2 linked regions of the Puniceibacterium sp. IMCC21224 genome follow. The protein of the gene in region 1 interacts with the protein of each later gene in a pairwise test. Links are inferred from orthologs where the notes say so. Each region holds a gene or a part of one and is shown on either strand. Other genes may lie near its edges. The genes, in order: IMCC21224_RS01745 and trkA.

Region 1 (3,117 bases):
CGGTCCCGCGCAATTCGGGTCAGCCCGCTCGTAAACCTTACCTGGTCAAGAAGTAGGCCCCCATGTCAGACACATTCGACTATTTTGTAGTGTTCGCAGAGATGCGAACCGGGTCGAATTTCCTTGAGGCGAACCTGAACGCCTTTGACGGCATCACCTGCCACGGTGAGGCGTTTAACCCCCATTTCATCGGCTACCCAAAGTCCACAGAAATCCTGACCATTACCGAAGACGAACGCAACGCCAGTCCCGCGCGCCTGCTGCGCCAGATCGCACATGCGACGCACGGCGGTCTGGGCGGGTTTCGCTATTTCCATGATCACGACCCGCGTGTGCTACCGCAGATCCTCGACGATCCGCGCTGCGCCAAGATTATTCTGACCCGCAATCCCGTGGACAGCTATGTCAGCTGGAAAATCGCCCAAACCACCGGGCAGTGGAAGCTGACCAATGTCAAACGACGCAAAGATGCCCAGGCTGCGTTTGATCCGGCCGAGTTCGAGGCACATCTGGCCGACCTTCAGACGTTTCAAGTCACGCTGATGAAGGCGCTACAAACCAGCGGGCAGACGGCGTTCTATGTGGCGTATGAGGATCTTCAGGACGTCGCTGTGATGAACGGGCTTGCCCGGTGGCTGGGCGTGTCCGCGCAACTGGGCAGCCTGAACACAGCGCTGAAACGCCAGAACCCAGAACCGGTGTCGGAAAAAGTCGAGAATTTCCCGCAGATGGAGGCGGCTCTGTCCCGGCTCGACCGATTTAACCTAAACCGGACGCCTAATTTCGAACCGCGCCGGGGGGCGGTTGTACCGACCTATGTGGCGGCAGCTCAGACTGGACTATTGTACATGCCGATCAGATCGGGACCCGAGCTCGCGATACGTCGCTGGCTGGCCGCGCTCGACACCGTGGATGAGGGCGACCTGCTGTCCGATTTCACTCAGAAAAGCCTGCGCCAGTGGAAGCGCACCCATGATGGGCATCGCAGTTTCACCGTGCTGCGCCACCCGGTCGCACGGGCGCATGACGCCTTTTGCAGCAAGATCCTGACCACAGGGCCGGGCAGCTATTCCCAGATCCGCAAGACTCTGCACCGCGCCCACAATCTGCCCATCCCCGAACAGGAACCCGGCCCCGATTACGACCTGTCGGCGCATCGCAACGCCTTTACGGCGTGGCTTGCATTTCTCAAGGCGAATCTGGCGGGACAGACGGCGGTACGGGTGGATGCACATTGGGCCAGTCAGGCGCAAATTCTGTCCGGCATGGCGGAATTCACCCTGCCGGACATGATTGTACGCGAGGGTGAAATGGCCAACTACCTGCCCGCACTGGCGATGCAGGTCGGCCATCCAGCCCCGCCCGATCCCGAACCGTTGCCAACGCTCGCGCCATATTCGCTGGCCGAGATCTATGACGACGATATCGAACAGCTCGCCCGCGAGGCGTATCAACGCGACTATGTAATGTTCGGATTTCCCGACTGGGACTAAACCAACCGGCAGCAAAGAAAGGCCCTGGTCACCCAGAGTCCTGTGTAATCTTGTTTCGTGCCTTACGCAGCCCGTACCGAATGCGCTTCGGTCAGGATGGTGTATAACGTGCCGGGATCGCGGTTTGCCCGCAACTTGGCACAAACGCTGTCGTCGCGCAGGGTACGCGACACCAGAGCCAGCGCCTTGAGGTGTTCAACCCCGGCATCCTCGGGCGCGAATAGACCAAAGATGACGTCCACCGGCTGCCGGTCCACCGCTTCGAAATCGATCGGTTTTTCCAGCAGGATGAACACGCCGGACACCTCGTCCAGATCGCTGATACGGGCGTGGGGCAAGGCAACGCCATGCCCCACGCCCGTTGGTCCCAGGCTTTCCCGATCCATCAGCGCCTCGACGGCGCGTCCAGCCGGAATCCCATAGGCCGCTTGCGCCAGATCCGCGACGTCATGCATCAACCGTTTCTTACTCGACGTCGCGCTCAGGACCTTGATCGCCGAGGGTTTGATCAGGTTGACAAATTTCATGCTGTACTGCTCATTTTCTGGCTTGCGGTCCGGGGGTCCCGACTTGACTGCTGCGGTGCCGGATTATGGTTCAATCCAGCCGATGTTGCCGTCATCGCGGCGGTAGACCACGTTGACCCCGTCCTTTTTCTCATTGCGGAACACCAACACGGGTGCCCCGGCAAGTTCCATCTGCATCACGGCCTCGCCAACCGACAGCGACGGAATCTTGGTCTGCATTTCCGCCACAATGATCGGCTGCAGTGTCTCCGGCTCGGCCGTCTCGGCATAGTCCTCTTCAGAGGCGAGGATATACGAGGACGCACCAAAGAGTTCAACGGGTTCCGTTCGGTCGCGGTGATGATCCTTGAGCCGCCTCTTATACCGCCTGAGCTGCTTGTCCATCTTCTCGCCACAGCTATCAAAGGCAGCATAAATCTCAGTCGCGTGCGCCTTGGCTGTGGCCGTCAGCCCGGTTGACAGATGCACCGTCGCCTCGCAGACGAATTCGTGTGCGCTCTTGGAAAAGATCACCATGGCGTCTGTCGGGCGGCCGGCATATTTGCCAATCACGTCACTTAGCTGACTTTGCACATGAGTCTGCAACGCTTCGCCGATATCGATTTGCTTACCTGTGATCTGATAGCGCATTGTTTGTCCTTTTCTTATGCACGCCAGACGCAACGCAAGGCGAAGCCGCCCGGCATGATGCCGCGTCTGGACGGGGGGTGACGCCACTGGTCATGGCCTGTCGCCGGTCTGATCCTGACCGCCCTGAAAGACAGGGAAGCAACGTTCCGACATGCGTGCCACAAAAGCGTCATACCTTACATTTGAGAAGGAAACAGGGCGTCCTGTCAATCGAATCCCGCTGGCAATTGTCCAAATTCCTGCCAGTCTGAAAGACCGGAAACTCAGCTTATGCGGAAGTTATCGCCCAGATAGACGCGCCGAACGTTTTCATTGCGCACCACATCGTCCGGCGTCCCGGACATCAGAACGGTGCCATCATGCAGGATATAGGCGCGATCAACGATCTCCAGTGTCTCACGTACATTGTGGTCAGTGATCAGGACGCCGATACCACGTTTCTTGAGGTCCGCGACCAGATGGCGAAT
Region 2 (3,168 bases), 1.6 Mb from region 1 along the record:
TGGCCGAGTATTTCATTGATCAGTGTCACAAAACCCAAGGTTTGCCGCTTCGCGTATTGGGTGAGGATGCGATTGCCCTGATGCAAACCATGATCTGGCCGGGCAATGTTCGCCAGCTCAAGAACCTGGTTGAGCGTGTCCTGATCCTTGGCGATGGCACCGGTGAGATCGAGGCTCGTGAACTGCCACAGGACAACTCTTTCAGTGGTGGCGAAGAAGGTCGCGTGGTGCTGTCGGGCACGCTGGCGACGCTGCCGCTGCGCGAAGCGCGTGAAGCGTTCGAGCGCGAGTATCTGCTGACGCAGATCAACCGCTTTGGCGGCAACATCAGCCGCACCGCGAGTTTTGTCGGCATGGAGCGCTCGGCCCTGCATCGCAAATTGAAATCGCTGGGGGTTGTGACCGGCTCCAAGGGGGGGGCGCGTATCGCCCAGCTTGAGGATGAGGTGGACGAATCTGAACAGATCGAAGCCTGACGCCGGGGATTCCAATCCACTGATCCCCAACCTTGTCGCGTGATGCGCGCTAGCGTGGGGTGACTTCGGTCAGCAAAGGCAGAGGCGGGGGGATGCATTGTCGAACCCGGCACAATCGCATCAGTTGACCCTGCCGCGGGCTTCTGTCACTCAGATATCAGTCGGGATCATGCGGGACGGCACATGAAAGTCATCATTTGCGGGGCGGGTCAGGTCGGCTGGCAAATCGCGCGGCACCTGTCGGGTGAGCGCAACGACGTTACCGTTGTGGACAACAACGCCGATCTGGTGCGACGGGCGACGGATTCGCTGGATGTGCAGGGGATCGCGGGCTTTGCGTCTTATCCTGATATTCTGGAACGGGCTGGTGCGCGCGACGCTGACATGATTATCGCCGCCACCTATTCCGACGAGGTCAACATGGTGACCTGTCAGGTGGCGCATTCGGTATTTTCAATCCCGCGCAAGATCGCGCGGCTGCGCTCGCAAAGCTATCTGACAGCGATCTATTCTGATCTTTATCGCCGCGATCACATGCCAATTGACGTGGTGATCAGTCCGGAGCGCGAAGTGGCCGAAGCGGCGCTGCAACGGCTCTCTGCCCCCGAAGCGTTCGATACCGAGGTGTTTCTGGATGGAAAGGCGCAGATGCTGGGTCTGACTATCGACGAGGATTGCCCGGTGGTAAACACGCCTCTGCGGCAGTTGACCGATCTGTTTTCGACGCTGCGGTCGGTCGTGGTCGGGGTGCGCCGTCAGGGGACGCTGTTTGCGCCCGAGGCCAGCGATCAGTTGTTTGTCGGCGATGCGTGTTATGTCATCGTACATGCCGAAGATATCCGCCGCACGATGGAGATATTTGGCAAAGCCTACCGCAAGCAAGAGCGTATTGTTCTGGTAGGTGGTGGCAATGTCGGGCTGACGGTCGCACGCGAGCTGGAAAAGCGCGCCGACCGGGTGCGTACCAAGGTTATCGAGCGCGACCGCGCCATCGCCGAGCGCGCTGCCGAGGCGCTCGAGCGTACGATTGTGCTGCATGGTGACGGTTTGGACGCGGCCCTGCTGAGCGAGGCAAATGTTGAACGCGCCGATGCGGTGCTGTGCGTCACCGATGACGACAAGACTAACATGCTGGCCGCTGTGCGGGCCAAGGCGGCTGGCTGCCATATGGCGATTGCACTGATCAACGATCCGACTCTGGTGCCGCTGATGGGGCCGCTGGGGATTGACGCGCATATCAACCCGCGCGCGACCACGGTCAGCTCGATCCTGCGCCATATCCGCCACGGGCGGGTCCGCGCCGTCTATTCTATCGGCGATGCCGAGGCCGAAATGATCGAGGCCGAGGTTCTGTCGACCTCGCCCATTGCCGGGCTCTCGATCCGCGAGATCGACTTTCCCGAGGGTGTGCTGGTTGGTGCGGTGCTGAAACAGGGCCATGTGGTCAAACTGTCGGGCGCGCTGCGGATCGAAGAGGGGGATCTGATCGTGCTCTTTGCCCTGACCAAGGATGTTGCCGAGGTCGAGCGGCTGCTCCAGGTCTCGATCGACTTTTTCTGACCTATGCGGCGTTTGTTTGCCCTGCCGTTCCTGTTGCTGCTGGCCATTCTTGCCTTTGCGTCGATGATCGTTCCGGCCGTGTTCGCGCTGATGATCGAAGAGCATCACGATTCCCGCAGCTTTTTCTATGCCGGGGTGGTGGGGCTGGTTCTGTGCACGATGATTGCCATCGCCCAGGCGACACGCCAGCACAATCAAAGCGCGATGCGGCAGTTGCTGGGCTTGTTGGCTGCCTTTGTGGTGTTGCCGGCCATCCTGGCTGTGCCGTTTCACGAGGCCGTGCGCAACACCACATTTCTGAACGCCTATTTCGAAATGGTGTCGAGCCTGACCACCACCGGCGCGACCTTGTTCGACGCCGCGCGTCTGTCCCCGCCAGAACATCTGTGGCGGGCGCAGGTCGGTTGGATGGGGGGCCTGCTGATGTGGGTGTCCGCTGCGGCGATCCTCGCGCCGCTGACGCTGGGCGGTTTTGAGGTGACCGCCATGGGCGAGCCGGGACAGTCGCCGCCGCTGGGTTCGGCGCGTCTGGACATGAGCAATCCGGCGCGGCGGTTGGAGCGCACATTTGGCGCGCTGTTCCCGATCTATACCGGGCTGACTGTGGCGTTGTGGATCATGCTGGTGATGGCGGGGGATTTGCCATTGGTTGCGCTGATCCATGCGATGTCGGCGATGGCCACTTCGGGCATCTCACCCGTTGGTGGCATCGCCGGGGCCCAGAGCGGGCTGGCCGGGGAAATGATCCTGTTCTGCTTTTTGTTCTTCGCGCTATCCCGGCTGACGTTTTCGCGCGACACCAGTAGTGCGCGGCAATCGCGCCTGCGCAACGATCCTGAATTCCGCATGGGCCTGATCCTGATCGTCCTGGTGCCGGCGCTGCTTTTCATGCGGCACTGGCTCGCCTCGTTTGAAGTTGGCGAAGAAGAGAACCTGATCGCGGCGCTGCATGCGCTTTGGGGGGCGGTGTTCACCACGCTGTCGTTCCTGACCACAACCGGATTTGTCAGTGCCGACTGGATCTCGGCGCAGGGCTGGTCGGGATTGAGCACGCCGGGGCTAATCTTTATGGGACTGGCGCTGATCGGGGGCGGGGTCGCGACCACCGCAGGTGGTGTCAAGCTGTTGCGGG

What was found.
Region 2: the proteins of IMCC21224_RS01745 (region 1) and trkA interact in binary tests that used the Escherichia coli proteins (3 or more experiments, as listed by UniProt). The link is inferred for Puniceibacterium sp. IMCC21224 from one-to-one orthologs.

The regions. Positions count from the first base shown.
Region 1 is NZ_LDPY01000001.1:365,887-369,003, reverse strand. Bases 289-3,084 are described here. They hold IMCC21224_RS01745 (PTS sugar transporter subunit IIA), read right to left. Parts: upstream 2,021-3,084; coding sequence 1,556-2,020; downstream 289-1,555. Other genes in these bases: lptB (LPS export ABC transporter ATP-binding protein), read right to left, coding at 2,914-3,084; hpf (ribosome hibernation-promoting factor, HPF/YfiA family), read right to left, coding at 2,084-2,650; IMCC21224_RS01750 (sulfotransferase family 2 domain-containing protein), read left to right, coding at 289-1,493. Outside these bases: IMCC21224_RS01755 (beta-1,6-N-acetylglucosaminyltransferase), read left to right, coding at 1-56; more of IMCC21224_RS01750, read left to right, coding at 63-288; more of lptB, read right to left, coding at 3,085-3,117. UniProt on the Escherichia coli protein: Seems to have a role in regulating nitrogen assimilation.
Region 2 is NZ_LDPY01000001.1:1,933,685-1,936,852, forward strand. Bases 1-2,847 are described here. They hold trkA (Trk system potassium transporter TrkA), read left to right. Parts: upstream 1-659; coding sequence 660-2,036; downstream 2,037-2,847. Other genes in these bases: IMCC21224_RS08885 (sigma-54 dependent transcriptional regulator), read left to right, coding at 1-476; IMCC21224_RS08895 (TrkH family potassium uptake protein), read left to right, coding at 2,040-2,847. In the rest of the region: more of IMCC21224_RS08895, read left to right, coding at 2,848-3,168. UniProt on the Escherichia coli protein: Part of the constitutive potassium transport systems TrkG and TrkH. May regulate the transport activity of TrkG and TrkH systems. Binds to NAD(+) and NADH.